DNA from 2 places in the Rhizobium sp. BR 314 genome. Region 2 is predicted to be linked to the other one. Evidence: riboswitches for the same ligand, from Rfam matches in the RefSeq annotation. Region 2 holds a riboswitch; the other holds the start of a gene.
The links. A riboswitch is a leader RNA that binds a small molecule or an ion and turns the genes downstream of it on or off. The one in region 2 is predicted to bind S-adenosylmethionine.
Positions count from the first base shown of each region.

Region 1: it holds a riboswitch for S-adenosylmethionine, as region 2 does, so the genes downstream of both, metA (homoserine O-acetyltransferase MetA) here and QD461_RS21855 (O-succinylhomoserine sulfhydrylase) in region 2, are expected to answer to the same signal.

Region 1 covers NZ_JARWLA010000003.1:79,262-95,284, forward strand. The annotation lists gene QD461_RS05305 (DUF308 domain-containing protein) at 1-399, shown strand, start outside; gene QD461_RS05310 (tetratricopeptide repeat protein) at 644-1,504, opposite strand; gene QD461_RS05315 (vWA domain-containing protein) at 1,636-2,826, opposite strand; gene metA (homoserine O-acetyltransferase MetA) at 2,830-3,756, opposite strand; SAM riboswitch at 3,802-3,879, opposite strand; gene QD461_RS05325 (AAA family ATPase) at 3,996-4,838, opposite strand; gene QD461_RS05330 (ABC transporter ATP-binding protein/permease) at 5,004-6,854, shown strand; gene efp (elongation factor P) at 6,967-7,536, opposite strand; gene epmA (EF-P lysine aminoacylase EpmA) at 7,688-8,752, shown strand; gene QD461_RS05345 (lysine-2,3-aminomutase-like protein) at 8,749-9,801, shown strand; gene QD461_RS05350 (acyl carrier protein) at 10,156-10,407, shown strand; gene QD461_RS05355 (acyl-CoA dehydrogenase family protein) at 10,407-11,600, shown strand; gene QD461_RS05360 (amino acid--[acyl-carrier-protein] ligase) at 11,606-12,514, shown strand; gene QD461_RS05365 (DUF1839 family protein) at 12,523-13,482, shown strand; gene QD461_RS05370 (glycoside hydrolase family 2 protein) at 13,559-16,023, shown strand, end outside.
Region 2 covers NZ_JARWLA010000019.1:35,315-51,337, forward strand. The annotation lists gene QD461_RS21850 (2'-deoxycytidine 5'-triphosphate deaminase) at 39-1,133, opposite strand; SAM riboswitch at 1,305-1,383, shown strand; gene QD461_RS21855 (O-succinylhomoserine sulfhydrylase) at 1,426-2,613, shown strand; gene QD461_RS21860 (DNA helicase) at 2,694-3,407, opposite strand; gene apaG (Co2+/Mg2+ efflux protein ApaG) at 4,019-4,411, shown strand; gene QD461_RS21870 (Hsp33 family molecular chaperone) at 4,494-5,483, opposite strand; gene argF (ornithine carbamoyltransferase) at 5,531-6,448, opposite strand; gene QD461_RS21880 (aspartate aminotransferase family protein) at 6,620-7,819, opposite strand; gene QD461_RS21885 (GcrA family cell cycle regulator) at 8,245-8,769, shown strand; gene phoB (phosphate regulon transcriptional regulator PhoB) at 8,862-9,545, opposite strand; gene phoU (phosphate signaling complex protein PhoU) at 9,577-10,290, opposite strand; gene pstB (phosphate ABC transporter ATP-binding protein PstB) at 10,342-11,157, opposite strand; gene pstA (phosphate ABC transporter permease PstA) at 11,172-12,506, opposite strand; gene pstC (phosphate ABC transporter permease subunit PstC) at 12,503-13,984, opposite strand; gene QD461_RS21915 (substrate-binding domain-containing protein) at 14,047-15,081, opposite strand; gene phoR (phosphate regulon sensor histidine kinase PhoR) at 15,267-16,023, opposite strand, start outside.

The sequences.
Region 1 (16,023 bases), on a different contig from region 2:
GCCAATCTGGTTGACGCCCGGGCAAACGGTGGTCTGAAAGCCAATTCGTCCCAAGCATTGAATGTCATCGTCAGCACGATCACCACGCTTGCCGTGATCGTTGCGGTCAGCAACAGCACCTATGCCGTTCTGGCGGTGTTCGGTATTTGGGCGATCTTTTCGGGGCTGCTGCAGCTCTACACCGGGGTAAGGCGCTGGCGTCACTACGGGGCACAATGGGTGATGATCCTGAGTGGTGCCCAATCGGCCCTTGCCGGTGGCTTCATGATCAGCCGATCGCTCGGCACGGCGGCGCCGACGATTTTGGACATCACTCCCTATGTGGGGTTCGGTGCATTCTACTTCCTGCTTTCGGCAATCTGGCTCTTTGTTGCAGCCTATCGCAGGGCAGGCGCATAGACTTTCTCGGATGCGGTGGCAGGGCTGAAGTCGCTGAGCGATAAGAATGCTCAGCGCGACAATTCCTTCGTCGCCTTTTCCGGCCCGCCGAGCGTCAGCGGATACATGCGCTCGCTCATCAGGCAGCCGATGATGAATATTGCGTAGCCCAGCTATTTTCCAGCAACGCGTCAAAGCTGATACATCGGCAGAAATGCTGCGAGGTAGGATGACTTACCTTACCTGGAGGCGCAATGTCGCCCGGCTACTGAAGCTTGCGCAGTGCGGCTTCCGCATCTCTTTTGGTAGCCGGAGCGATGAACTGATCTGGAAAGGCCAGGGCGGCGTTATAGTCCGCTATTGCTTTCTCCTGATTACCAATTTTGGCAAAAGCATCACCGCGAGCGATCAGACATTCAGCACAGATTGGCCGAGTGGAGAGGGCAAGATCATATTGAGCAAATGCTGAATCGATCATGTTTTTCTTCAAGTATGCGTTGGCTATTCCAATCATTGCATAAGCATTCTTAGGTTGAAGTGTAAGGCAATCCTGATAATCCTGAATCGCGCGATCCGGTTCTCCCCTGGTCAACAAGAGGTCGGCCCGGACACGAAGGGTAACTGGCTTTGCAAATTCGTCTTCCATAGCTCTGTCAAAATCCGCAAACGCTTCCTTGTCTTTGTTCAAGGCAGCGTAGGCCATTCCTCGGCTGACAAAATCGGTGCTGAGCTTTGGATTTAGATCCAAAGCTCTTGTGTAGTCCTGGATCGCCAGCTCATATTTCTTCATGGAAAAATATGCGCCAGCTCTGTTTTGATAGTATGTCGGGAGCATGACCCCCGTGGGTTGGGAAAGCTCTATCGCGCTGGTGTAATCGGTCACAGCCTTGTCGTATTGCATTGTAAAGCCGTATGCTTCGGCCCGATTGGCGAAGGCGTCAGGCGACTTTTGCTCAGCGAGCTCAGTCGTGCACAGCGCAATAGCCTGTTCACCTCTTGCTGAAAAACACGTTGCTTCTGGCACCGTTTTCATTGGGGTGAGGCTGGAAGAAAATGATACATCGGCCCAAGCAGATAGCGCCAACATGAGGGTTGTCGCTGCGATGAGGCTGTTGTTGACTTGCATTTTGCTTGTGCGCCTTTTGTCAAACCTTCAGTTCAGGAAGACGTGGCAAATCATCTTGATGGCACACGGTCAAGTTGGACGGTTTGCGCGCGCGCGACTTTCCGGATTCATGCTATACGAATATATCGCGTTCAACGTGACAATTCCTTCGTCGCCTTCTCCAGCCCGCCGAGTGTCAGCGGATACATGCGGTCGCTCATCAGGCGGCGGATGATGGAGATCGAGGTCGTGTAGCCCCAGTGGTTTTCCGGCGCGGGATTGAGCCAGATGCATTTACGGAAATGGCCGGTTACCCGGCCAAGCCAGGCTTCGCCTGCTTCCTTGTTCCAATGCTCCACCGAGCCGCCGGGATGGTTGATTTCATAGGGGCTCATGGAGGCGTCGCCGACGAAGACGACCCGGTAGTCGGAGCCGAAGGTGCGGATGAGATCGGTTGTCGCCGTGATGTCGATGCGGCGGCGATTGTCTTTCCATACGCCTTCATAAAGGCAGTTGTGGAAGTAGAAATATTCCATGTGACGAAACTCTGATCGCGCGGCGGAAAACAGCTCCTCGACCACGCGGATATGATCGTCCATCGAGCCGCCGACGTCGAAGAACATCAATAGCTTCACGGCGTTGCGCCGTTCCGGCCGCGTCTGGACGTCTAAATATCCATGCTCGGCGGTGGAGCGGATGGTGCCGGAAAGATCGAGTTCTTCGGCGGCGCCCTCGCGCACCCAGCGGCGCAGGCGTTTCAGCGCCACCTTGATGTTGCGCGTGCCAAGCTCGACGCCGTCGTCGAGATTCTTGAAGTCGCGGCGATCCCACACCTTGACCGCGCGGCGATGGCGCGAGGTTTCCTGGCCGATGCGCACGCCTTCCGGATTGTAGCCATAGGCGCCGAAGGGCGAGGTACCGGCCGTGCCGATCCATTTCGAGCCGCCCTGGTGCCGGCCCTTCTGCTCGGCCAGCCGCTCGCGCAGCGTCTCCATGAGTTTCTCGAAGCCGCCAAGGGCCTCGATCTCTCGTCTTTCCTCTTCGGTCAGATGCCGTTCGGCGAGCTTGCGCAGCCATTCTTCGGGAATGGCTGTTGCTTCGACCGCTTCCCCCTCGGCACTGCCGCTGATCGCTTCCACGCCGCGGAAATAATCGGCGAAGACTTGGTCGAAGCGGTCGATGAAGCGCTCGTCCTTGATGAGCGTCGTGCGCGCCAGATAGTAGAAGGCCTCGACGTCATAGTCGGCAATTCCCTCTTCCATTCCCTCAAGCAGCGACAGGAATTCCCGGAGCGTCACCGGAACCTTCGCTTCCTTCAGCTTCAGGAAGAAGGGAATGAACAAGCCTCAAGTCCTTTCCTGGCCGATCTCCTCCACATCGTAAGGCGTGGTCTGGTAGATCTCGTTGATCCAGTTGCCGAAGAACAGATGCGCATGGCTGCGCCATCGGTTCTGCGGCGGGATTTCCGGGTCGTTATGGGGGAAGTAGTTGTGCGGCATCTTGATCGGCACGCCCGCATTCACATCCCGGAAATATTCGTCCGCCAGCGAGGTGGAATCATACTCCACGTGATTGAGCATGTAGAGCCGGTTGCAGGCCTGTTCGTGCACAAGGCAGACGCCCATCTCGCTCGATTCCATCAGAATCTGCAGGCTCGGAACCTTCTCGATGTCCTCTCGGCGTACTTCCGTCCAGCGTGAGACGGGAATGGCGAAATCGTCGGAGAAGCCATTGAGGTAGACGGAGGAGGGCGCGAGATTCTGGTGGCGATAAACGCCGAAAGCCTTTTCCTTCAAGGTATGCTTCGGCACGCCATGGAAATGATAGGCGGCGGCCATGGCGCCCCAACAGACATTCATCGTCGAATGGACGTTGGTCGCCGTCCAGTCGAAGATCTGCTTCATCTCGTCCCAGTAGGTAACCTCTTCATATTCGAGCAGCTCGATCGGCGCGCCTGTGATGATGAAGCCGTCGAACTTGCGGTGCTTCACCTCTTCCCAGGTCTGGTAGAAGGATAGCAGATGCTCTTCGGAGGTGTTCTTGGCCTTATGGGCGCCGATGCGCACCAGCGAGAACTCGACCTGCAGTGGCGATGCGCCGACCAGGCGCGCCATCTGGACCTCGGTCTTGATCTTGTTCGGCATGAGGTTGAGAAGCCCGATCTGAAGGGGGCGGATGTCCTGACGGAACGCCACCGTTTCGGTCATTACCCGCACGCCCTCGCTCTGGAGGGTTTCGAATGCGGGTAGCGTATCGGGGATCTTGATGGGCATTGTTTCACTCGCCAAATACAAAAAAACCGGCCGCGATGAATCGCTACCGGTCCGCACGCGGCCCTTTAGCGACTTATTTAACGTGGCTGCAAGCCGGCCGGCCAAATCACCACAGAGTGAAATCCATAAACCTGCTGGTGCGGCGGGTCAATGGCCAAGCTTTGCGGGGGGGGGGGCGGCCGTGCCCTGATGTCGGTTGCCACTTACGGATGTTCAAGATGTTCTCCGCGAGAGCCGTTCTATTTCCCCTGCCCGCGCGCCATGAAAGCCAGCCGTTCGAAGAGATGCACGTCCTGCTCATTCTTCAGCAGCGCGCCATGCAGCTTCGGCAGCGCACTCTTCGCATCGGCGCGCAGCGTGGCTGGGTCGACATCATCGGCGACGAGCAGGCGGATCCAATCGAGCGCTTCGGAGGTGGACGGCTTCTTCTTCAAGCCTGCCACATCGCGGATTTCGAAGAATTGCGTCAGCGCCGCATGCACCAGCGCCTGCTTGATGCCGGGGTAATGCACCTCGACGATGCGGGTCAGCGTCTCCATGTCGGGGAAACGGATATAGTGGAAGAAGCAGCGGCGCAGGAAGGCGTCCGGCAGTTCTTTCTCGTTGTTCGACGTAATGATGACGATCGGGCGGACGGCGGCACGGACGGTTTCGCCGGTCTCGTAGACATGGAATTCCATGCGGTCGAGTTCCTGCAGCAGGTCGTTGGGAAACTCGATATCGGCCTTGTCGATCTCGTCGATCAGAAGCACGCATTTTTGAGACGAGGTGAAGGCCTGCCAGAGCTTGCCCCGGCGAATATAGTTGCGGACATCGTGAACGCGCTCATCCCCGAGCTGGCTGTCGCGCAGGCGCGAAACGGCATCGTATTCGTAAAGGCCCTGCTGTGCCTTGGTGGTCGATTTGACGTTCCACTCGATGAGGTCGAGGCCGAGCGCTGCGGCGACCTGCCGTGCCAGTTCCGTCTTGCCCGTGCCGGGCTCACCCTTTACGAGAAGTGGACGCTCCAGTCTGATGGCGGCGTTGACAGCGACCATCAGGTCCTTATCTGCGATATAGTCGGCAGTTCCTTGAAATTGCATCGGAAGGCTTTCTCAATCTTTCGAGGGCAAGCTAATTGCTGACCTAATTCGGTTCAAGACGCGAAACCGTGTATATAGGAACGTGATCGCACCGATCTGTTGCAAGGATGGACATGAGGGCGGGTCATGATTAACTGACGGGAAGTGCGTCGCAGGGAAGTGCTGATGGCAGTTGAAGCGCAAGCCAAGCCGAATATCCAGGGGAACGAGCAGGTCGGATACGATTTCAGCCTCTTCTTTCGGCTGAAAATGATGTTCTCGGCCTTCTGGAATTCGCCGGTTCGCATCAAGATCATTTCGCTGACCGCGGCGCTGCTGGTGATCATCCTGCTCACCGCTTACGTTCAGGTGCTGCTGAACAGCTGGAATGCTCCGTTTTACGATTCGCTCGCCCGGCGCGACATCTCCGCCTTCTTCCACCAGCTCGGCGTTTTCGGCATTATCGCCGGCTCGCTTCTGGTTCTCAATGTCATCCAGGCGTGGTTGAACCAGATGACGGCGCTTTACATGCGCGAGGGGTTGGCGAGAGATCTGGTGAACCAGTGGTTGCAGGCCAAGCGGGCGCTGCGCCTCGCGTCCTCCGGGCTGATCGGCGTTAACCCCGACCAGCGCCTGCATGAGGATGCCCGCAACCTCGCCGAAAGCACGACCGGACTTGCCATCGGTCTCGTGCAGGCAACGATCCTGCTCCTGAGCTTCATTGGCGTGCTGTGGGAACTGTCGAGCGGCATGGTCTTCCACTTCAGGGGGGCGAACTTCTCCATCCCGGGCTACATGGTCTGGGCGGCAATCCTTTATGCCGGCTCGGCCTCCTTCCTCAGCCAGTTTGTCGGTCGTCGTCTGGTGCGACTGAATGCCGATCGCTATTCGAAGGAAGCCGAACTGCGTTTCGCGCTCATGCATGCCAATGAGCATATGCCGGCGATCACCATTGCCGGCGGTGAAGAGAACGAGCGTAAGCGGATCAATCTCGATATTTCCGCCGTGCTTGGTGTTATCCGTCAGCTCGCTATCGCCAATACCAACCTCACCTGGGTTTCCGCCGGTTACGGCTGGCTGGTGCTGATTATCCCGATCCTGGTGGCAGCACCCGCCTATTTCTCCGGCGGGCTTACTTTCGGCCAGCTCATGGTGGCGGTCGGCGCCTTCAATCAGGTCAATTCGGCGCTGCGCTGGTATGTCGCCAATTTCGGCCCGATCGCGGAATGGCGCGCGACGCTGATGCGCGTCACCGATTTCCGTCAGGCGCTGACCGAGATGGACGACAAGCCGCCGATGCCGCACACCCTCACCTTCGACAAGGCGGCCCCTGGTATGATGGTCTGGACGGATCTCGAGGTGTCGACGAAGACCAATGACGAGGCCACGGAAAACGGCTTCCGGATCGCCGAGGGCACGGTCACGATCAATTCCGGCGAGCACATCATGATCAACGGCGATCATGGTGTGAACAGGCGATTGCTGTTCGAGGTATTGGCGCATCAATGGTATAGCGGCGCCGGAACGGTCAGCCTGCCGCCGATGGACGATATGCTGTTCGTGCCGCACACACCCTATGTGCCGACCGGTACGCTCAGGGAGGCCATTTGCTTCCCGGACGACAGGGACGCCTATGACGATGCCGCCGTCGATGCCATCATGGACAAGGTGGGCCTTGGCCGCCTGAAAAGTCGCCTCGACACCCAGGCCCGCTGGGATCGATTGCTCGATACCGAAGAGCAGAAAGCCGTTGGCTTTGCGCATCTGCTGCTGGCGAAGCCGAAGTGGATCATCCTCGACGATGCCTTTGAAGGACTGGAGGCTGAAGTTCAGGCGAAGGCTTGCGCCATGCTGGCGGAACTCACCGATGTGACCATGATCTATATCGGCCGCTCCGATGCCTATATGCAGGCGATGTCGCCGCGTGTTCTACATATGCAAGCTTTGGCATCGCATGAACGCAGCACCGAAACAGATGTGCCTTCCGAGCCCGCCAAAGTCGAAGAAAAGAGCGGAAAAAAAGCCAGCACGCGATAGCGTGATCTTGCCTGCTGGCGCGGCCACTGCGATGGGATCTCAATCCAGCCAAAACGCAAAACGCCCCGTCGCGAGGACGGGGCGTTTTTCATGCAAGCTATGAGCTTGAGGCTCAGTCCTTGGCGCGCTCGACGTAGGAATTGTCTTCCGTGGCGATGACGACGCGGGTGCCGGCGTTGATGTGCGGCGGCACCAGAGTGCGGATGCCGTTCGACAGCATGGCAGGCTTGTAGGACGAGGATGCCGTCTGGCCCTTGACGACCGGCTCGGTCTCGGTGATCTCGAGCGTGACGTGGCGCGGCAATTCGAGTGCCAGCGGAATGCCTTCGTGGATCGACAGGATGCAGGTCATGCCTTCCTGGAGATAGGCTTTCTGGTCGCCCATGGTGTCGACATCGACGACGACCTGGTCGTAGGTGGCCGGGTTCATGAAGTGGAAGCCTTCGCCGTCTTCATAGAGATACTGGAAGTTCACGTCTTCGACGAAGGCGCGCTCGACCTGCTCGGTGGTGCGCCAGCGCTCGGAAACCTTCACGCCGTCGACGATGCGGCGCATGTCGACCTGGGTGACCGGGGTGCCCTTGCCCGGATGAAAGTTCTGAGCGGTGAGAACGACGTAGAGCTTGCCGTCGACGTCGAGAACGTTGCCCTTGCGGACCGAAGAGGCGATGACCTTGACCATAAGACTTCCTTGTAACGCTGCGCTTTGCGTCGTAGAGGGACTGTCTAAATGCTCTCCGAGACGCAGCAATTGTTTGCTTGGGGGCGCAACTACCCTAAATCAATGGAAATTGCCACCCCCAACGCGGCTTGCGCCCCGAAGAAAGCTAGGAATGAAGCCAACGACGAGCAAAGCGTCCCCCTGGTGGACCCGCAATGTCCATGCGGACCGGCGGCCATTCTTGATCGGCCGCAATGCGATCCAGGCCGCGATGCGCATGTTCTTTGCACGCAACGATTTCATCGAGGTCGATACGGCGACGCTGCAGGTGTCGCCGGGCAACGAGGCGCATCTCCACGCTTTCGAGACCGAGGCGTTGACGACCGATGGCCGGGCGTTGCCTCTCTATCTCCACACGTCACCGGAATTTGCCTGCAAGAAGTTGCTTGCGGCCGGTGAGGAGCGCATCGCCTGCTTTGCCCATGTCTATCGCAACCGTGAGCGCGGCCCCTTGCACCATCCGGAGTTCACCATGCTGGAATGGTATCGGGCAGGCGAGAGCTATGAGGCCCTGATGGCCGACTGCTCGGTGCTTTTGGCGCTGGCAGCCGAGACTGTTGGCGCAAAGAAGCTGACCTATCGTGGCGCTGAGACCGATCCGTTCCTGCAGCCCGAGCGCATCAGCGTCGCAGCCGCTTTCGAGCGCTATGCCGGCATCGACCTCTTTGCGTCCATCGGCCTCGACGGTTCGACGGATCGCGAGCAGCTGGCGGCGGATATGCGCAAGGCCGGTATCCGCGTTGCCGACGACGACCTCTGGCAGGATCTCTTCAGTCGGGTGCTGGTCGAGAAGATCGAGCCCAATCTCGGTTTCGGCCGCGCCACGATCCTCGACGAATATCCTGTCTCCGAGGCAGCACTTGCCCGGCCGTCGGCACGGGATCATCGCGTTGCCGAGCGTTTCGAGCTTTACGCCTGCGGCGTCGAGCTTGCCAATGCCTTTGGCGAGCTCACCAATGCCGCCGAGCAGCGCCGCCGGTTCGAGATCGAAATGGTCGAAAAGCAGCGCGTCTACGGCGAGACCTATCCACTGGACGAGGAGTTTCTGGAGGCGCTTGCCGTTATGCCCGAAGCTAGCGGCATCGCGCTCGGTTTCGACCGGCTCGTGATGCTGGCAACCGGCGCCTCGCGCATCGAGCAGGTGCTGTGGGCCCCCGTTACGGAGTATGACGCATGAACGTGATGCGTCCGGTCAGGAGCATTGGCGAGCTTGAGCGCGCCGGATTGGTCGATGCCGATCAGGCGATCGCGCTTGAAGCTGTGGCGGAGCGCTATGCCGTGGCTTTGACGCCATCGGTTATGCGCTTGATCGATCCGGCCGATGCCACCGACCCCATCGCCCGGCAGTTCGTTCCCGATGCGGCGGAATTAGTCGTCACGCCAGAAGAGCGCGCCGATCCGATCGGCGATCATGCGCACAGCCCGGTCGAGGGCATCGTGCATCGCTATCCCGACCGCGTTCTGCTGAAGGCCGTGCATGTCTGCCCGGTCTATTGCCGCTTCTGCTTCCGCCGCGAAATGGTCGGGCCGCAAGGCCTGGGCACGCTGGATGGCGATGCGCTCGACGGCGCCTTTGCCTATATCCGCGACCATAAAGAAATTTGGGAAGTCATTCTGACCGGCGGCGATCCGTTGATTCTCTCTCCGCGTCGGCTGGAAGAGATCCTCAGGCAGCTTGCCGATATCGATCATGTGAAGATCGTCCGCTTCCACACGCGCGTTCCCGTTGTTGACCCAGCCAAGATCGATGGCGCCTTGATCTCGGCGCTGAAGGAGAGCGGGAAGACCATTTATGTGGCCCTGCATGCCAATCATCCGCGCGAATTGACGGACGAGGCACGAGCTGCCTGCGCTCGATTGGTGGATGCAGGGATCGTGCTCGTCAGCCAATCGGTTCTCCTCAAGGGCGTCAACGACGATCCGGACGTGCTGGCCGCATTGATGAAGGCCTTCGTCGAAACGCGGGTGAAGCCCTATTATCTGCATCACCCCGATCTCGCCCCCGGCACCAGCCACTTCCGTTTGACGATCGCGGAGGGGCAGGCGATCGTGGAGGCACTGCGTGGCCGGATTTCCGGCCTTTGCCAGCCGACCTACATCCTCGATATTCCGGGCGGCTACGGCAAGGCGGATATCGGCGGGAGCTCGGTTCGCGCAGTTGGCGAAGGCTGTTACTCTGTTTCCGATTATCGCGGCGGCGAGCATGTCTATCCGCCCGAAGGCTAGAGCCTGCTCTTCCATTCCGTAATTTACTGACGCTATGATTGTTATGAGATTTCCCAAATAAAACGAGACGGCGAGTTGGGGCGTTAACCTTCTTGCATGCGCCGTCTTTCCGTAAAATCGCCAGCACATAATATTGAGTTTATTGAATATGTGTGTGTGGACGGCGGTTTGCTTGGTTTATGTTTAGTAAATTTTTATCAAACAAATGATGAATATAGAATTATTCTACAAAGTATAAGTCGGCTGTATTTACCACGTCGATTAGCGGAATGTTCTGTTTTGCCTGTTACTTCTTGGCGATAATAAGACTGCGTAACCACGGTTATGCTTGCAATTGCCAGAAGGGACTAGACTATGAATAAGACGATTCGCGATTTGCTGGCCAAGTTCGGTGCGCTTCCCGTCGCTGTCGATCAGATCGAAGACGATGCTGATCTCTATGCAACGGGGCTATCCTCATTCGCCTCCGTTCAGCTGATGCTCGGCATCGAGGAGGCCTTCGACATCGAGTTTCCGGACAATCTGCTGAACCGCAAGTCCTTTGCCAGCATCGCCGCGATCGAAAGAACCGTCGGCATGATCCTGGACGGCAGAAAGGTCGCGTGATGACTGCGGCGGTCGCTCGAATTGAGGTTGGGACGGGCGAGGGAGCGGCAGTACGTGCCGCCCGCGTCGCGGCGATTGCCAGCCAACACGCCGATGCCGTCGATGCAGAGGGCCGGTTCCCACGCGAAGCTGTCGACGCCATGCGCGCCGAGAAGCTGCTTTCCATCCAGATCCCCGCTGCATTTGGCGGCGAGGGTGCCTCGATCACGGAGATTGCCGAACTTTGCTCGATCCTCGGCCAGGCCTGCGCCGCCAGCGCCATGGTCTTTGCCATGCATCACATCAAGCTTTCGAGCCTGGTCGAGCATGGTGCCGAAAGCGAATGGCACCGCGACTTCATGCGCCGTATCGCAAGCGAGCAGCTGCTTTTGGCCTCGGCAACGACCGAGGGCGGGATCGGCGGCAATCTGCGCAACAGCATCTGCGCGATCAAGGTCGAGGGCGAAACCTGCTATCTCGAAAAGGATGCGACCGTCATCTCCTATGGCGCCCATGCCGACGCCATCCTGATCACTTCGCGTAGCCACGCCGAGGCGGCCTCTTCCGACCAGGTGCTGACCTGCTTCCTTAGGGATCAATACGATATCAAGCGCACGGTCGAGTGGAACACGCTCGGCATGCGCGGCACCTGCTCCGACGGCTTCCTCTTCAAGGGCGAGGCTCCGGCCAGGCAGATCCTGCCGAAGCCGTTTGCCGAGATCGCCGCGCAATCGATGCTGGCAAGCTCGCATCTTCTCTGGAGCGGCGTGTGGTACGGCATTGCCGCCGACGCGGTTTCCCGCGCGCAGGCCTTCGTGCGTGCCGCCGCCCGCAAGTCTCCTGGTGCACCGCCGCCCGGCGCGCTGCGTCTCGCCGAAGCCTCCAGCATGCTGCAGATGGTGAAGTCCAATGTGGTTGCCGGGCTGAAGGCCTATGAAGAGGCGAAGCTTGATGCCGATCGTCTGTCGTCGATGGCCTTTGCCGTGGCGATGAACAACGTCAAGATCGCGTCGTCGGAGATGATCCTGCCGATCATCAACCATGCGATGTTGATCTGCGGCATCATGGGCTACAAGAACGCTACGCCCTACAGCCTCGGCCGCCATCTGCGCGACGCGCATTCGGCGCAATTGATGATCTCGAACGACCGCATTCTCGGCAATACGTCGACCATGCTGCTCGTCCACAAACAAGATACCAGCCTGTTGGGGTAATCGTCATGGATATGCAATCCTCGTTTCTCGACCGTCTTTTCGATTCCGGTTTGCTGATCGACACCGGCGTTGACGGTCTCTATGGCCGCAGCGGCCAATTCGAAGACGTCATTGCCGCCTTCGAGCGTCTGATCGACACGTTCGGCGGTGCCGATGGCGCCGAAGCCATCCGCTTTCCGCCCGGCATGAATCGCGCTTTCTTCGAAACCAGCGGCTACATGAAGAGCTTCCCGCAGCTTGCCGGCACGGTGCACAGCTTCTGCGGCAACGAGCTCGACCATATGAGCCTCTTGAAGTGCATGGAAGTCGGCAACGACTGGACGAAAGACCAGCAGGCGACTGATATCGTGCTGACACCGGCTGCCTGCTATCCGCTTTATCCGACGGTTGCCAAGCGCGGCGCCATTTCGGAAAACGGCGCCCTCTACGACCTGCAGTCGTATTGTTTCCGCCACGAGCCCTCCAAGGATCCGGCCCGTCAGCAGCTGTTCCGCATGCGCGAATATGTCTGCATGGGCAGCGAGAAGCATGTAACTGATTTCCGTCAGAGCTGGATGGATCGCGGTGTCGAGATGATGAAGGCCGTTGGCCTCGACGTGACCATCGATGTCGCCAACGACCCGTTCTTCGGCCGCGCCGGCAAGATGCTTGCCAACAACCAGCGCGACCAGAATCTGAAGTTCGAGCTGCTGATCCCGATCACCTCCGTCGCCAAGCCGACCGCCTGCATGAGCTTCAATTACCATCAGGATGCCTTCGGCACGAAGTGGGGCCTGAACTTTGCCGATGGCAGCGTTGCGCACACGGCCTGCGTCGGCTTCGGCTTGGAGCGCATCGCGCTGGCGCTGTTCCACACCCACGGTCTCGACGTCAAGGAATGGCCCGAGAGCGTACGCAAGACGCTGTGGGGCTGATCGCTTCCATGGCTTCCGTGTTTCAGGGACTGGATCCCGCCGCCTACAAGCCACATGCGCTGCACGACAGCGAGCGCATGTGGCCCGAGACAAATTGCTACGTCGATCTCTGGATCGAAGTGCTTTCGAGCCTGAAGCTGCCGCCGGAAGCCATGCTCGGCTTCACGGTGGGCCAAGATTTCGAGGGCGACCAGTTCACCTTCTTCAAGGTGCCGCTCGAGGATCTGGAAGCGCTCTATGGCGTGCGCTGTACCGAACTTGCGATCTACGACAAGGTTCAGAACCATGTCGCCGAGCAGATCGGCCGCGGCCGGCTCTGTCTGGTGGAGATGGATTCCTTCTTCATGCCGGATACTCAAGGGATCGGCTATCGCCGCGAACACGGCAAGACGACGGTGGCGATCAACCGGCTCGACATGGAGGGCCGCACGCTCGATTACTTCCACAATGGCGGGTTCTTCCAGCTATCGGGTGAGGATTTCGACGGGCTGTTCCAGCTGCATTTGACGGATGAGGACCTGCCCTTCCTGCCTTATACGGAATTTGCGAAATTCCCGGAGAAGGCACCGGCCGAAGCCGCGATCCGTGAGACTGCGCGGCAGCTTCTGTCATTCCATTTCCGTCGTCGCCCCGGCGCCAATCCGATCCGTGCCTTTGCGTCGGTTTTCCCCACGCAGGTGGAAGCGATCGCTGAACGGCCTTTCGGCTTCTTCCATAAATACGCTTTTAACACGCTGCGTCAGCTCGGCGCCAATTTCGAGCTTGCCGGCAGTCATTTCGACTGGCTCTCGGCCGATCTGTCCGAAGCAGCGGCTGAGGCGCGGAAAATCTCCGAGACGGCGAAGTCTGTGCAGTTCCAGCTGGCCCGCGCCGTCACGCGCAAGAAATTCGAGCCGCTGCGCACGGCCCTTGATCCGGCCGCAGATGCGTGGGATGCCATGATGGGCGAGCTTGAACGGAAGCTTTGATCGGCTTCCATTCGATCATCATAAGGCTGGGTTATTTCTGAACATATTGGGGCGGGGGAAATCCCCCGAAAATGTCATGGGCGGGCGCTTGGCGGATCTCGGCGGCGGAATGCGGCTGAGCGAAGGATGCAATCTGGTGTTGACGGATGCAGGCACCTGCATCTTGCCGTCAGATGTGCCGCTGACCTCAGGCTTCATTCCGGCGCCCGTGCCGGGCACGGTGGCGGAGGCACTGGAAAAGGCCGGGCGTTTCGACCGGACGAAGCCTCAACCTCTTAACGACCGCGATGCCTGGTACATATGCCGTCTGGTGGATGCTGAGGCCGGTGAGGCGGTCTTGAGGCTCGAAGGGCTGGCGACGCTTTGCGAAGTCTTCCTTAACGGCCAAAAAATCCTCGTTTCCGAAAGCATGTTCGAAGCCCATGACGTCGACGTCACGTTGCTTGGCGGCGACGAACTGGCGCTTTGCTTCCGTGCGCTGGAGCCGAGGTTGTCCGAGCCAGGGCCTCGCGCCCGCTGGCGGCCGCAGATGATCACGCCGCAAGGCTTGCGGACGGTGCGCACGACGCTGCTCGGCCATATGCCCGGCTGGTGCCCGGAGATTCAGGCGGTCGGTCCCTGGCGGCCGATTTCGCTGCTGCGGCCGAGTGCGCCCGTCATCCGCGATCTCTCGCTGCGGCCGGACCTGTTCGAAAATGGCGAGGGCAGGCTCTATGCTTCGCTTTTGATCGAGGGCGATGTCGAAGAGCTGGTGCTGAAGTGCGGAGAGGCCGAGCAGGCTTTTGAGAAAGACGGGGCTAGCCACTATACCGCAATCCTGAAAATTCCCGGCGTGATGCCCTGGTGGCCGCATACGCATGGCGTGCCGCAGCTTCATGATGTTGCTCTCGTCGTCGATGGTGTCGAGCACGCGCTTGGGCAGACCGGCTTTCGCCGGCTGTCGGTCGATCGCGGCGCCGACGGACAGGATTTCGCGCTGATCCTCAATGGCGAGCGGATTTTCTGCCGGGGTGCGGTGTGGACCACAGCGGATATCGCACGGCTGCCCGGTGGCCGCGACGATTACCAGAGCTGGCTGCGGCTGGCGGCTGAGGCCGGCATGAACATGATCCGCATCGGCGGCACCATGGCTTACGAGACGCCGGAATTCTTCCGCCTTTGTGACGAGCTCGGCCTGCTGGTTTGGCAGGATTTCATGTTCGCCAATTTCGACTATCCGAAGAACGACAAGGCTTTCAACGCCCATGTCGAATCGGAGGTTTCGCAGCTTCTGAGCCGCACACGCCTCTCGCCATCTCTGGCAGTCCTTTGCGGCGGCAGCGAGATCCACCAGCAGGCCGCCATGATGGGGCTGCCGGAACAGTTCTGGAAGAGCCCGATCGTCGAAGAGATCATCCCGCCGCTGGCGCAATCGCTCCGGCCGGATGTGCCCTATGTCTTCAATTCGCCCTCCGGTGGGCCGATGCCGTTTTCGCCAAACGCCGGTGTGACGCATTACTACGGCGTTGGCGCCTATATGCGGCCGCTCGCCGATGCGCGCCGTGCCGATGTCCGCTTTGCCGCCGAAAGCTTGGCTTTTGCGCATGTGCCGCAAGCCCGCACGCTTGGACAGCATCTGCCGGTTCCCGCAGTCCATAGCCCGCTATGGAAAGAGCGCGTGCCGCGCGATCGCGGCGCGTCCTGGGATTTCGAGGATGTGCGCGATCACTATTTTCAGGAGCTTTACGGCTTCGAGCCCAACCGCCTGCGACGGGAAGATCCCGATCTCTATCTCAATCTTTCCCGCGCCGTGACCGGCGAGGTGTCTGAAGAGACCTATGCCGAATGGCGTCGTCATGGTTCCGGTTGCAATGGCGCGCTCGTCTGGACGCTGCAAGACCTGCTTCCCGGCGCCGGCTGGGGTGTAATCGACTCGACCGGCGAGCCGAAGCCGGTCTGGTATGGGCTGCGCCGCGCCTTCCGGCCGGTGCAGGTGCTGCTGATGGATGAGGGCACCAATGGCCTCGACGTGCATGTCATCAATGAGAGCGATGCGGCGCTCGACCTGACCGTCGAGGTCTCCTGCCTGCGCGATGGCCGTCAGGTCGTCGTTGGTGGCGGTCGCGATCTGGTGCTCGAAGCCCGCAGCAAGCAAAAGATTGCATGCACTGATCTTTTCGGCGCCTTCTTCGATACGACCTATGCCTTCCGTTTCGGACCGCCGTCGCATGATGTCACGGTCGCGCGGCTGACGGTGCAGGCAACGGGCGCTGTGATCGCTCAGGCCTTTTACTTCCCGCTGGGGCGGAGCAAGGCGCTCCACGATGCCGAGATTGCGGCATCGGCGGCGCAAGAGGGCGAGGATTGGTTCCTTGATGTGAGCACCGACCGTTTTGCGCAATCGGTACAGATCGATCTGGAAGCCTATCGGGCGGAGGATGACTGGTTTCATCTTGCGCCCGGCAGCAGACGGCTTCGCCTGTATCGGCGGAAAGGCGTTCCGGCCGATGTCATTCCATCCGGCCAGATTCGTTCGATCGGCAGCCGGCGGATCGTCGAGGT
Region 2 (16,023 bases):
AACAGTTGGCGGCCTCTGTCAAGGCCGCCGCTATGCGATCAAAGCCGGAAGTGCTTCGAGAGCTTCAGGCCCTGCGCCTGATAGTTCGAGCCGAGGCCGGAGCCGTAGAGGCTGCTCGGCTGTTCCAGCATGTGTTCATAGATGAGGCGACCGACGATCTGCCCATCTTCGAGAATGAAGGGCACTTCATGGCTGCGCACCTCGAGCACGGCGCGGCTGCCGCGACCGCCGGCCGGCGCATGGCCGAAGCCCGGGTCGAAGAAGCCGGCATAGTGGACGCGGAATTCGCCGACCAGCGGATCGAACGGCGTCATTTCGGCGGCATAATGCGGCGGCACATGCACCGCTTCGCGCGAAACAAGGATGTAAAATTCGTCGGGGTCAAGGATGATTTCGGTGCGGCCGCGGCTATAAAGCGGCTCCCAGAAATCGAAGATGTCGTGTTGGGCTTTTTTGTCGACATCGACGACAGCGGTGTGATGCTTGCCGCGATAGCCGATCAGTCCTTCCTTGTCGCCGGCGAGATCGATCGACAGCGCGATGCCGCCGCCGGTGATGTTAGGCTTCTTGCTGGCGACCAGCGTCTCGGTTTCGTGCAGCGCCAAGAGTTCCGGCTCGGTCAGCAAGGCCTGGCCGACTCGGAAGCGGATTTGTGACAGGCGCGAGCCACGACGCACGACGATGGGAAAGGTGCGCGGGCTGATTTCAAGATAGAGCGGGCCGGAATAGCCGGCTGGGATCTTGTCGAACTCCTGCGCCCGGTCGGTGATGACGCGGGTGAAGATGTCGAGGCGACCTGTCGAACTCTTCGGGTTGGCCGAGGCCGACATGTCTTCCGGCAGGTCCAGCCGCTCCATCAGCGGTACGATATAGACGCAGCCGGTTTCCAGCACCGCGCCTTCCGAGAGGTCGATGACATGCAGCTTCAGCCGATCGAGCTTGTCGGCAACGAGATGCGAAGGCCCTGGCATGAAGCTGGCGCGGACGCGGAAGGCGTGCGAACTGAGCCGCAGGTCAAGACTTGCAGGCTGGATCTGATCGACGTCCAGTTCTCTCTCGCTCGTTAGCCGCCCTGTTTCAAAGAGCGCTGCTATGGCGCGGTCCGCCAGAATTCCAGTATTGCGAGCCATCATGCCCTTTCTTCAGCCCACGATCCCTCCGGTCGAAAGCGACCCGCAGGCTTGTGCGCCGATTGAAAATGTTGCTGCGACCCTTGACCCATCCTAACGGACACAGAGGCAGTAATTTGTCGCCGACAAAACCAAACTCAGGGAATTGACGCAAGCCGTCAACGGCAGTATTGCAACTTATCCCGTGGTGATTTGGCCGGTCGGCTTGCAGCCACGTTAAACAAATGGCTAAAAAGACCGGGGTTGAACCGGTCTGCTTTTGCGACCGGTTTTTTTGTTTGAAAGTGGTGATGGCATGAGCAAGACTTGGCGCCCCGCAACCCAGCTCGTACACAACGGAACGCTTCGTTCGCAATTCGGCGAGACCTCCGAAGCGATCTATCTGACCCAGGGCTTCGTCTACGATACCTCTGAAGCGGCGGAAGCCCGCTTCAAGGGCGAGACCGAAGGTTTCATCTACGCCCGTTACGGCAGCCCGACCAATGACATGTTTGAAAAGCGCATGTGTGCGCTGGAAGGCGCTGAAGACGCACGCGCCACCGCTTCGGGCATGGCCGCCGTTTCCGCCGCCATCCTCTGCCAGCTGCAGGCTGGCGACCACATCGTCGCCGCCCGCGCGCTCTTCGGCTCCTGCCGCTGGGTCGTAGAGACACTGGCTCCGAAATACGGCATCGAGTGCACCCTCGTCGACGGACGCTTTACCGAGAACTGGGAAAAGGCCATCCGCCCGAACACCAAGCTGTTCTTCCTGGAAAGCCCGACCAATCCGACACTCGAAGTGGTCGATATCGCAGCCGTCGCCAAGCTCGCCAACCAGATCGGCGCCAAGGTCGTCGTCGACAACGTCTTCGCGACGCCGCTCTTCCAGAAGCCGCTGGAGCTCGGCGCCCATATCGTCGTCTATTCCGCCACCAAGCATATTGACGGTCAGGGCCGTTCGCTCGGCGGCATTATCCTCTCCGACAAGCAGTGGATCGACGAGAAGCTGCAGGACTATTTCCGCCATACCGGACCGGCCATGTCCCCCTTCACCGCATGGACGCTGCTGAAGGGCATCGAGACCTTGCCGCTACGCGTTGCCCAGCAGACGAAGAACGCCGCCAAGGTGGCCGATTTCCTCGCCGAGCAGACCAACAAGGTCGCCCGCGTGATCTATCCGGGCCGCAAGGACCACCCGCAAGCCGATATCATCGCCAAGCAGATGAGCGGCGGCTCGACCCTGATCGCCTTCGAACTCAAGGGCGGCAAGGAAGCGGCCTTCAAGCTGCAGAACGCCCTGGAGATCGTCAAGATTTCCAACAATCTCGGCGACAGCAAGAGCCTGATCACCCATCCTGCTACCACGACGCACAAGAACCTCACCGACGAGGCACGTGCAGAGCTCGGCATTTCGCCGGGCACCGTGCGCTTCTCCGCGGGCATCGAGGACAGCGACGATCTGGTCGAAGATTTTGCCCGTGCGCTGGAGCAGGTCTCCGCCTGATATCAATCGAGCCGCCCGGGTGCTTTTCCGGGCGGCTCGATCTACCCCTCCGGGGCAATGCTTCAGGGACTACCTGCCTTTCAGCTCGCCGCCCTGATTTGAACCTGACCGTCGTGCAGGAAGAACATCTTGTCGAACAGCTTCAGATCCAGAGGGTTCGGCAGCCGAACGTCCTCCAGATCAGGGACGGGCTTCAGCGCAGTATCGTATGAGCGGTCGATCTGCGAAATGAAGACGATGATTGCACCCCTTTCACGCGCAAACACCTTCAATGTCTGAACCTGGGCCATCAGCTCCGGCTTTTCGCGCTTCTGATCCAGCAGCTGCAGATAATCGACCACAGCTAGGGTGCCACTGGGCGCCATCGCCAGCTTTGCGATGATGTAATCGGCGCTGATGGCGTCGGAATTGTCGAACGCGAACAATGGCGCAAATTCCGCGTGGTCGGCATCGATCATCCGGAAACGATCCAGGACGACCGTCTCTGTATCCTCGAGCGTGAAAAACACGCCGCGGTTGCCAAGCTTCATGGCCTCCACGGCAAGTCTCAGGCTCATGAGGGTCTTGCCGTGACCGGGCCGTGCGCCGACCAGCACCAGATCCCCCGGCTTCAGACGCGAATACAGCTCGCTGACCGACACGTCGGTGTTGGTTCTGGCCGAGAGCAAGCTCCAGCCTTCAAACCCTTCGCTGGCCGCGATGCGATCCAGCGCGGCATGCAACGGGATATTCTGCTGACGGGACAGCAGCCTTGCCTTGCGTTTCAAATGGTAAACAGGGGCGGAAAGCCTCATCTAAACCTCCTATTGCGAGCAATCATCGCAACCCCTCCTTATGCCAGCGCTCAAACAGTCGGTTTGGAGATCGAAAACCCCGCATGAAAAATGCTTTCCCGAGTGGAGGGGGGAGGCGCGGGCCGTGCCAGAATCAGATGATAGCCGAAAACCGGTTGCCGGAAAATCTCAAGCAAACGCCTGGCGAAGAAACATTCCATGAAGTCGGGCATTACGCGTATCAAGATTTTGACGACGTACCGACAGCGCAGAGCAGGAAAACCGAAGTGTGCCATCAGCCGCTGCAAGCGTATATATCTGTCACGGCGCCGGCCAGCGCGAATTGCGGTAGACAAGCCCAAATGACAAGCGGCGCGAGATACTTTTAGTACGCCTTACTAACTTGTTTTATCAGTCATAATAGCTGAAATTAGGAACGGCTGACCTCGAGGCGCCAGATTTCATCACGCCGTTCCTTGACGGATTGGATCGGTTATAGGATACCGCTAGATATCCCGCACTTTGCGGGAGTGACAGAAAGCGGATAATATGCCGCAGACTTGGAAATGCTGAAGCGGCGATGAGGCTTGAATAAGCGCTCGACGGTTCAGGGCAGTGGCAAGGTAACAGGCATGTATCGCGCCTTAACACGCGACATAGAAGTGGTCGTGGAACCGTTTTATCTGGAGGAGCAATCCGATCCGGATGACGATCGCTATGTCTGGGGATACCGTATCGTCATCTCCAACCACTCGAAAATGGCGGTCAAGCTGGTGACGCGCTACTGGCACATCACCGACATGAACGGCATCGTCGACGAGGTGACAGGCCCCGGCGTCGTCGGCGAACAGCCGCATCTGAAGCCCGGCGACACCTATGAATATTCCTCGGGCTGCCCACTGGATACACCATCAGGCATGATGTTCGGCCATTATCAGATGGAGACGGATGACGGGGAGCAATTCCATGTCAAGATCCCCGCCTTCTCGCTCGACACGCCCAACCTGCTGCGGACGCTGAATTAAAGCGCCGCGCTTCCTTTCGGAAGTGCAACGGTCGCTCTATTTGATTTTTACGCATTCTGCGCGGAGATGCTCTGAAGCGGCCTCAGGCCGCTTCTATCTCGGATACTTCGAACCGATAGGTCGTCGAGCAGAACTCGCAGGTCACCGCGATTTCACCATTCTCTTCGCTGGCCTGGATTTCCTCAGCCGAAAAGCCCTTCAGCACGCCCTTCAGCTTGTCACGCGAGCACGAACAGCGGTCGTAGACGGCCTTCGGTTCGTAGACGCGCACGCCGCGCTCGTGGAAGAGGCGATAGAGCAGACGCTCAGTGCCGACTTGCGGATCCGTGAGCTCATCGGCGTCAATGGTCTCGACCAGACTGCGCGCTTCCGACCAGGCATCGTCCTCGGCATGGTGGCGCACACCGGTATCGCCGTCGCCGCCATGCAGGTCCGGCTGGCGCATGCGTTCGGGCGCTTCCGGCAGGAACTGGGCGATCAAGCCCCCTGCCCGCCAGCGGTGGCGTGGCTTGCCGTTCTCGTCACGATCAAAAAGCTCGGCAGCGCCCAGGCGAACGCGCGTCGGAATCTGTTCCGACTGGCGGAAATAGGTGCCGGCGATCTCCTCGAGCGACGCGCCGTCGAGAGCGACGATACCCTGATAGGGCTGGCTGAACCGGCCCTGGTCGATCGTGAAAGCGAGAACGCCCTTGCCGAGCAGCTGCTCCGGCTCCGTCCGGCCTTCCGCTACAGCCTTTGCCAGCGCTTCCTCGTTGAAGCGGGCATAGGCACGGACATTTTCCGGCGTCGAGAAATCGGCCACCAGCAGATCGACGGGACCGTCGCCCTTGGTCTGCACGGTGAACTTGCCTTCGAACTTCAGCGACGTGCCGAGCAGAACCGTCAGAACGATGGCCTCGGCCAGGAGGCGGGCCACCGGGGTCGGATAATCGTGCCGGGCAAGGATCGCATCCAGCAGCGGACCAAGCTGCACGGCACGGCCGCGCACATCGAGGCCCTCCACCTGAAAGGGTACGACGTGATCGTCACCGGCGAAATCGAATTGGCCCAGCGAGGCTGCATTTTCGGCCATTGCTTTACTCCTACTGCGCCCGCGCTCTCAAGCGCGGCTTTATATCCTCAGATCGCGCCCAGGCACCAAGCAAGAATCGACTTTTGCGCATGAAGGCGGTTTTCCGCCTCATCGAAAACAACGGATTGCGGACCATCGATCACTTCGTCCGTCACCTCCTCCCCGCGATGGGCGGGCAGGCAATGCATGAACAACGCGTCTTTGTCGGCCTGTGCCATCAAAGCCTTGTTGACTTGATAGGGCTGGAAGACGTTGTGACCGCGGGCCCGGTGTTCCTGATTCATGGAAACCCAGGTATCGGTTACCACACAATCGGCGCCGGCGACCGCACGGTCGGCATCATGCGAGAGCAGGATTTCGGCGCCCTCGTTGCGGGCCCAGTTCAGATAGTGATCCTTTGGCTCGGAACCAAGGGGTACCGCCATGTTCATGCGATAGCCGAAGCGTGCGGCGCCTTCGATCAATGAATGCAGCACGTTATTGCCGTCGCCGGTCCAGGCGACAGTCTTGCCCTTGATCGGGCCGCGATGCTCCTCGAAGGTCATGATGTCGGCCATGATCTGGCAGGGATGCGTGTCGTCCGTCAGCGCATTGATAACCGGAACGGTCGCATGTTCCGCCAGTTCGAGCATGCGCGCATGATCCGTGGTGCGGATCATGATCGCGTCGACGTAGCGCGACAGGACCTTGGCGGTATCGCCGATCGTCTCGGCGCGGCCAAGCTGCATTTCGGTGCCGGAGAGGAACAGCGTCTCGCCGCCGAGCTGGCGCATGCCGACATCGAAGGAAACGCGGGTACGGGTGGACGGCTTCTCGAAAATCATCGCCAGCATCTTGCCCGCAAGCGGCTTGTCGGCCGCGCCCGCCTTCAGCTGCTTCTTTCGCACGATCGCATCATCGATGATGTGACGCAGATCGGCAGCCGGAACGGCTGAGAGATCGAGAAAGTGTTTCGGAGAAGCCATGTCCTTACCTGTGCTCCAGAAAAAACAATAATGCCCGCGTGGGACACGCATAAGCCCCCTTAAATCGGCACCGATTTATAGAAAGCTTATGCGATTCCTAAATGTTACTGCGTCCTTTGCGCGTCGTCTCGACGCGCGGCGCAGTAATCGCCCCGACTGCAGGCGTTAAACTTAAGCCGATTTCTTGGTGCGGGCAGCGCGCGCACGTTCGGCCGCACGCTCGATGCGGGCAAGGCCTTCGCGTGCTTCCTCGGCGGTGACGACGAGCGGCGGCAGCAGGCGGATGACGTTGTCGCCGGCGGGCACACCCAGCAGATGCTCGGCTCGGATAGCCTGCAGCAGATCCGCCTGCGGAATGGCCGCCTTGATGCCGAGCATCAAGCCTTCGCCGCGTACATCCTCGATGATATCAGGGAAGCGGTCTTTCAGCGAGGCAAGACCCTGGCGGAAGACCAGCGCGACATCGCAAACATGCTGCAGGAAGCCATCAGCAAGCACGATGTCGAGCACCGCATTGCCAACGGCCATGGCAAGCGGATTGCCGCCATAGGTCGAGCCGTGCGTGCCGGCCTTCATGCCGGAGGCGGCTTCAGCCGTCGCAAGGCACGCACCGAGCGGGAAACCGCCGCCAATCCCCTTGGCCACAGCCATGATGTCAGGCTTAATGCCGGCCCATTCGTAAGCGAAGAGCTTGCCCGTGCGGCCAACGCCGCACTGGACTTCATCCAGGATCAACAGCAAGCCATGCTCATCGCAGATCTGGCGCAGGCCGCGCATGAACTCATTGGTGGCTGGGCGAATACCACCCTCGCCCTGCACCGGCTCGATCAGGATCGCCGCCGTCGCATCGGTAACTGCTGCGCGGACGGCGTCGAGATCACCGAACGGCACCTGATCGAAGCCCGGAGCCTTTGGGCCGAAACCTTCGATGTACTTTTCCTGACCACCGGCTGCGATCGTCGCGATGGTGCGGCCGTGGAAGGCGCCCTCGAAAGTGATCACATGAAACTTCTCGGGATGCCCCTTGGCGAAGTGATAGCGCCGCGCCGTCTTGATGGCGCATTCCAGCGCCTCCGCGCCGGAATTCGTGAAGAACACCTTGTCGGCGAAGGTGACATCCGTCAGCCGCTTCGACAGCTTTTCCTGACCGGGCACTTCATAGAGGTTCGACAGGTGCCACACCTTGTCTACCTGCGCCTTCAGTTCGGCCACAAGATGGGGATGGGCATGGCCAAGCGAATTGACCGCCACACCAGCTGCGAAATCGAGGTAGCGTTCGCCACTTTCCGTCACCAGCCAGACGCCCTCGCCTCGCTCGAACCGCAGCGGAGCACGCAGGTATGTATCATAAAGCGGCGCGGTCTCGGCCATGGCCATATCTCCTCGATCACAACTTTAAGGACCAATCGCTTCCGCTTGATGAAACGGGTCCGAAAAAATCAAAAATGCCGCCTTGCGGCGGCCTGGGCACTATTGATGTTTTGCACCGCGATGTCAACAAAACTGGCGATTTAGCAAGTGCGAGAAAGCGCTTGCGCGCAAATGGATCGCGTTCGGCACGGCATATTGCAGAAATGCCACGCCGGGGCAGCAAGTTGGGGAAAACCCCGAAATCGATTCCTCAAGATTCTCGCGACTCTTGTCACGGAGTCAGCCTCACACTAGGTTAAAAAGCAATTGCTAGACTGCATGCGGCGGAACTAGTCACCACAATTTTAAAGCGTTTCGTGCCTCGATCCCATGCGAGGCAATGGTGAAGGATTCTGCCACCGGAAACGCGACAGCGGAGACAGGGCATGAATTGGACAGACGAACGCGTCGAGAAGCTGAAAAAGCTATGGTCCGAAGGGTTGAGCGCCAGCCAGATCGCGGCGCAACTGGGTGGCGTGAGCCGTAATGCCGTCATCGGCAAGGTGCATCGCCTGAACCTTCCCGGCCGAGCGAAGGCGGGTGGCACGGCGACGGCTGCTCGCACGCCGAAGCGCACTGCCTCGGCGCCAAGGGCTCCGGCTTACACCTCGCGCGTCGCGACCCGTACGGTTGCCCGCCAGCAGGGTGCAACCATGCTGAAGGAAGAGATCGAGGTCGATGCGGTCAACGAGATCACCTACCGTCCCGCGGCCAATGTCGTCGTTCCGATTTCGCGCCGCCTCGGCCTGACGGAACTGACGGAACGCACCTGCAAGTGGCCCGTCGGTGATCCGTTGAAGGACGATTTCCACTTCTGCGGCAATGACAGCCCGGATTCCTCGCCGTACTGCACCTATCATCAGCGCATGGCCTACCAGCCGGTGCATGATCGCCGTCGCAACAACGGCTAAGCAGCGAATTCAAGAATTCAGACAACGAAACGGGCCCCTCGAGGCCCGTTTTCTGTTTCCGCCGCAATGTTGATGCCTGAGCGGTTGACCGCTCAGGCCTCCATGGAATAGCCCGCGCCGCGAACGGTGCGGATGACATCCTGCATATTGGAGAAGTTTAGCGCCTTGCGCAGGCGGCCGACATGAACGTCGACGGTGCGTTCGTCGACATAGATATCGTGCCCCCAGACGCCGTCCAGCAGCTGCGAGCGGGAGAAGACGCGGCCCGGCGAGGACATCAGGAATTCCAGCAGACGGAATTCCGTCGGACCCAGCCGCACTTCGCGGCTCTTGCGATGAACGCGATGGGTTTCGCGGTCCAGCTCGATATCGCCGCAACGCAGCACCGTAGAGAGAACCTCCGGACGGGCACGCCGTAGCATCGCCTTGACGCGCGCCATCAGCTCCGGCGTCGAGAACGGCTTGACGACGTAATCGTCCGCGCCGGTGGAAAGGCCGCGCACGCGCTCGCTTTCCTCGCCGCGGGCCGTCAACATGATAATCGGCAGGCGCTCCGTCTCCGGCCGCATACGCAGCCGGCGGCAAAGCTCGATGCCGGACACGCCGGGGAGCATCCAGTCGAGGATCAGAAGATCGGGGATGCGCTCCTGGAGACGCAACTCGGCTTCATCGCCTCTGAGGATCGTGTCGACCTCGAAGCCTTCGGCCTCAAGATTATAGCGCAGCAGAACGCTCAGCGCTTCCTCGTCTTCTACAACAGCAACTCTCGGAACCATGCGCCTTTGGTCTCCTTTCTTCTCTTCCAGATTATTCCGTCACCGCGCCAACGGTGTTTGCAGTGTCGTCCTTCGGACGTTCGCCTTCCGGCTGTGCGCCTGTCGCCATGTAATAGATCGTCTCGGCGATATTGGTGGCATGGTCGCCGATGCGCTCGATGTTCTTGGCGCAGAAGAGAAGATGCGTGCAGGTGGTGATGTTGCGCGGATCTTCCATCATGTAGGTCAGCATCTCGCGAAAGAGCGAGGTGTACATCGCGTCGATTTCCTCGTCGCGTTCGCGGATCGAAACAGCCTTGTCTGGCGACCGCGTGGCGTAGACGTCAAGGACTTCCTTGAGCTGGCCGAGCGCCAGTTCGGAAAGATGTTCGATGCCGCGGGCAAGCTTCCGCGGAACTCCGGTGCCCTGCACGGCGATGACGCGCTTTGCCGTGTTCTTGCCAAGGTCGCCGACACGCTCCAGATCGGAGGCGATGCGGATGGAACCCATGATCTCGCGCAGGTCAGCCGCCATCGGCTGACGACGTGCGATGGTGACGATCGCCTTGTCGCCGACTTCGCGTTCGGCATGGTCGAGAACGACGTCGTCGGAGATGACCTTCTGTGCGAGAGCGGCATCGCTATGAACCAATGCGCGAACGCTGTCGCTGACCATCTGTTCGGCCAGACCGCCCATTTCGGCAATACGGCGCGTCAGGAACTTCAGGTCTTCGTCATAGGCAGAGAGAATGTGAGTGGAGACCATTTTTCTTTCCTTAAGGTGAACTGTGTGAAGGGAGCCGCGCACCTGACATCATCAACCAAAACGGCCCATGATGTAATCCTGCGTGCGGAAATCGTCGGGATTGGTGAACATCTTATCGGTGTCGTTCTCCTCGACCAGATGGCCGAGATGGAACATTGCGGTGCGCTGTGAAACGCGGGCAGCCTGCTGCATGGAATGCGTCACGATAACGATCGTAAAATTCTCCCGCAGCTCGTGAATGAGATCCTCGACTTTTGCCGTCGCAATCGGATCGAGCGCCGAACAGGGCTCGTCCATCAGGATCACCTCCGGGCTGACTGCAACGGCGCGCGCGATGCACAGGCGCTGCTGCTGTCCGCCAGAAAGGCTGGTGCCGGCATCGTGGAGCCGGTCCTTCACTTCGCCCCAGAGACCAGCCTTCTGCAGGCTGGTTTCGACGATGTGCTCGAGATCGGCCTTCGAACGATGCAGGCCGTGTATGCGCGGACCATAGGCGACGTTCTCGTAGATCGATTTCGGAAACGGATTGGGCTTCTGGAAGACCATGCCGACGCGCGCGCGCAGCTCCACCACATCGATACTGTTGTCGTAGACATCCTGATCGTCGAGCGTGATCTTGCCGGTGATACGGCAGGTCTCGATCGTATCGTTCATGCGGTTGAGGCAACGCAGGAAGGTGGACTTGCCGCAGCCAGACGGGCCGATCAACGCCGTGACCGTATTGGCGCGGATATTCAGATTGACGTCGAAGAGCGCGCGCTTTTCGCCGTAGTAGACCGAAACGTCCTGGCCGATCATCTTGTAGGGGATCGTCATCATCTTCTTGGCCAATGCTCGTTCGCTTCCGGCTTCCGTCATCATGTTCATTTCGTGCTCCTCCCCTACCAGCGCCGCTCGAAGCGACGGCGCAGCAGGATTGCCCCGATATTCATCGCAACGAGGAAGAAGAGCAGGACGATGATGGCCCCGGAGGTTCTCTCAACGAAGGCACGCTCCGCTTCGCTCGCCCACATGTAGATCTGCACCGGCAGCGCCGTCGAAGGATCGAGCGGCGAAGCGGGATAATTGGCGACGAAGGCGACCATGCCGATCAGAAGCAGCGGCGCCGTCTCCCCGAGCGCATGGGCAAGCCCAAGGATCGTGCCAGTCAAAATACCGGGCATGGCGAGCGGCAGGACATGGTGGAAGACCATCTGCATGCGCGACGCGCCGAGGCCAAGTGCGGCACTGCGGATCGATGGCGGTACCGCGCGCAGCGCCGAGCGCGTGGCGATGATGATCATCGGCAGCGTCATCAGGCTCAACACGAGACCGCCGACCAGCGAGGCCGAGCGCGGCAGTCCCATCATGTTGATGAAGACCGAGAGGCCGAGCAGGCCGTATACGATCGATGGCACGGCTGCGAGGTTGTTGATGTTGACCTCTATCAGATCCGTAAGCCGATTTTTCGGTGCAAATTCCTCGAGATAGATCGAAGCGGCGACGCCGACGGGCAAGGCGAGCACAAGCACGGTCAACATCAGATAGAGCGAGCCGATCAGGGCAACACCGAGGCCTGCAGCTTCCGGCCGGCTCGAATTGCCTGAAAGGAACAGGCCGCTGTTGAAGGCCTTGTAGAGTGCGCCGCTATCGCGGAGCTGCTTCATCCATGCGACCTGCCGATCCGACACCTTGCGGTCCTTCTCGTCGGCCGTCAAATCGATCTGCCCCTTGTTGGCGGAGTCGATATTCGCGCTGGCAAGAAGCACCACGTTTGCGGTCGTGCCGATGATAGCGGGGTTGGCAACGACCTTGTCGCGCAGTGCGATCCGGGCGCTGTCCGACACCATGGCCGTCGCCTCGCGAACGAGCGCGCGATTGGCGGGATCAATACCAAGCATCTTCACCACTGCGTCACGCACAAGTACGGGATAATTGGCCGATATCAGCACCTTGGGATCGCTGGAACGCTTGCCCGTTGGATCGATGACTTTCTCGGAGAACTCGATCGGCAAGACGAGTGATGTCTGGACGAAAGCCGTATAGCCGTTGCGGACCACGGTCGACACCAGGATAGCGAGGAAGACGACGCCGAAAATGACGGCGGCAATTCCATAGGCGCGAAAGCGGCGCTCGGCGGCATAGCGCCTGGCGATGCCGATATCGCGACGCACCGGGGCGTCGGGTGCAAGCCCGCGCGGATTTTTCTGTGACGAGGAGGACACGATATCGCTCATTCGTACTGCTCCCGGTATCGGCGGACGATATAGAGCGCATAGACGTTCAGGCAGAGCGTCACGCAGAACAGAGTGATGCCGAGCGCGAAGGCGACGAGCGTCTGCGGCGAGGTGAACTCCAGATCGCCGGTCAGCTGGTTGACGATCTTTACCGTCACCGTCGTCATCGGCTCGAAGGGATCGAACTGCATGCGCGCCGCCACGCCGGCCGCCAGCACGACGATCATCGTTTCTCCGACCGCGCGCGAAGCCGTCATCAGGAGTGCACCGACGATACCGGGAAGCGCTGCCGGCAGCAGAACGCGCTTGACGGTTTCGGAGCGCGTTGCGCCAAGCCCGAGTGAACCGTCACGCAGCGAGCGCGGGACCGCCATGATGATGTCGTCCGATAGCGACGAGACGTAGGGGATCAACATCACGCCCATGACGAAGCCAGCTGTCAGCACGCTCTGCGCCTCGATGAAGCTTGTGAAGCTTCCGGTCATCAGGCCGTTGATCTCTGCCGAAATATCCCTGAGGAAAGGTCCGACCGTGACGAGGGCGAAGAAGCCGTAAACGATCGTCGGAATGCCGGCCAGCACCTCGAGCATCGGCTTGGCGATGGAGCGCACGCGTGCCGAGGCGTATTCGGCCATGTAGATCGCCGCGAACAAGCCGATCGGCACGGCAAAGAGCATGGCGACCAGACCGATATAGATCGTGCCCGCCAGCAACGGGATCAAGCCGAAGGTTCCCGATGTCTGCGTGCCTGCGCCCGTGAAGCGCGGATCCCAAACGGTGCCGAAGAAGAATTCACCTGCAGGCACCATGCTGAAGAAGCGCGCAGCTTCCGACAACATCGAGACGACAATCCCGACCGTCGTCAGCACGGCGATGGAAGACGCGATGATGAGCGCCCCGAGAATGACCTGCTCGACACGATTGCGCGCGCGAAAGCGTGGCGCGATGACGCGCAGGCCATAGGCCGCACACAAGAGCGACAGCAGGATCGCCGCCACGCTCATGACGATCCGGCTGATTTCGCGCATGCCATTATATTTGTTTGCCGCATCGACCATGTAGCCGGTCGGGCGGACCGCCAGGGGCACGCCCCTCTGCGCCAGCAACAATTGCAGATCCGCCGTGCCGCCCGCGACGTCGGCAAGCTCCTGGCCATCGAGAAGGCGCACGCCATGGGCGATGCTGCGCACCATGCCGTAGCTGAGATTGAGTTCCGCGCGCGGAAGAGCTTGCACCTCTTCCGGGAAGGATTTGATCACGAAGCGGTCGATCACTTCCGAGCTGGCGATCGACCAGACGCAGACGAGCGCCAAAGCGGGCAGCACAGCCCATATGGCGGCATAGGCACCGTGATAGCCGAGCCTGGAATGCATAGAAGAGGGCCTGCCGCCCGACAATGCAGCAGCCCTCACCCGCCCCAGCACGAAGGCAAAGGCGCCGATGACCGACACGCATAACAGCAGCAATGACACACTCATTCCAATTCCCCGGCCAGCGTCGGCGCGATGGAATTTCGCGCCGACGTGCAGTCCTTACGCACTTACATGATCTTTCCGTCCGCAAAATCTTTGCGGATCTGGTCGCGCTCAGCATCCGGCGCGGGCACGAGGCCGTATTCGGCCAGCGGGCTATCCGGCCCGATCATCTGATCGCTGGTGAAGAAATCGACATATTCCTTGAGGCCCGGGATAACACCCAGATGTGCCTTCTTGACGTAGAAGAACAAGGGACGCGAGACCGGATAGGTGCCGTCGGCGATGGTCTCGCCCGAGGGCACGATACCGCTGACGGTGGCGACCTTCAGCTTGTCGGCGTTGTTCTGGTAGAAATACAGGCCGAAAACGCCGATGCCGTGCTTGTTGGCGTTGATGCGCCCCAGCGTCTCAGGATAATCGCCGTCGATATCGACAGCCAGGCCATCCTTGCGCACGGCAATGCACTTCTTCGCCTGCTGATCGGCATCCTTGATCGCGGCCTTGATGACGTCGAGCGCACCCGAGGCCTTGCATCCAGCGGAGAGAACCCGCTCCTCGAAAACCTCGCGCGTGCCGTGCTTTTCGCCCGGAATATAAGCAGCGATCTCGAAATCCGGCAGAGACTTATTGATCTCGGACCATTTCCTGTAGGGGTTGGCAACCAGCTTGCCATCGACGACGACTTCGGCTGCAAGCGCCTTGTAGAGATCAGCGGGCACGAACTTGATGTCCGGATTGCTCTTGTCGAACGCAAAGACGATGCCGTCGTAGCCGATCTTGACCTGCTGGATATCGGCGACACCAGCTGCCTTGCAGGCGCCGATCTCGCTATCCTTGATCGGACGCGATGCATTGGCGATATCGATGGAGTCGGTGCCGACGCCCTTGCAGAATTCCTTGAGGCCGGCGCCAGAGCCGCCGGATTCGACGATCGGCGTCTTGAAGTTGGTATGAGTTTCGCCGAAGTTTTCGGCAACGATCTTGGCATAGGGGAATACGGTAGAGGAACCGGAAATCTGAATCTGGTCGCGGGCCACGGCAGCGCCGGCAAAAGCGGCGGATGCGACCAGCGCGAGAATAGACAATTTCAACGCGTTCATAATGAATCCTCCCTGACGGGCTAAAAGAGCACGACGGTGGGCGGCACACCCACCAGTTTCAGCGCTTCTTTCTTACCGGCCAAAGCACCGCCCTTTTATGTCAGGCGAGTGAAACAATTATGACAGTCTATCCTTTTGAAACTTATAGGCTAATTCTCACCAAAAATCGCCTGTCTCTAGCAACTTCAGAAGCGGACGGTAAAGTCCGTTCCCTTTCCAACTTCCGACTTGACGATCAACCTTGCACGGTGCCGGGTGAGAATATGCTTGACGATGGCGAGCCCGAGACCGGTGCCTTTCTTCGAGCGGCTGTCCTCAACGTTGACGCGATAAAAGCGCTCGGTCAGGCGGGGCACATGCTCGGCCGGTATGCCCGGCCCCTTGTCGGAAATGACCACCGCGACCGCCTGTCCAGGCTCGTTCATCAGCGAAACCTCGACGGACTTGCCTTCCTGGCCATACTTGCAGGCATTCTCGATCAGATTTTCGAAAACTTGCACCAACTCGTCGCGATCACCCAGCACCTCTACCTTGCCGGCCGGGACTTGCAGGTTGATCGTCACGTCGAGATCGCCTGCAAGCGGCAGCAGCGAGTCCCGCACATGGCCGAGCAGCGGCACCAGATCGACCTTCTGATCCGGCGCTATATGCGACTTCAGCTCCAGCCGAGAGAGCGACAGGAGATCGTCGACCAGCCGGCTCATGCGGGTCGCCTGATCGAACATGATGGCGAGAAAACGCTGCTGCGCCTTCGGATCCGACTTGGCTGGGCCCTGAATGGTTTCGATGAAACCTCTCAGCGATGCCAGCGGCGTGCGTAGCTCGTGGCTGGCATTGGCGACGAAGTCGGAGCGCATGCGATCGATATGGCGCAGCTCGGAAATGTCCCTGAACGACAGCAGGAAAAAGGTGCCGGCCTCGGCTTGAGGCAGATCGATCGGC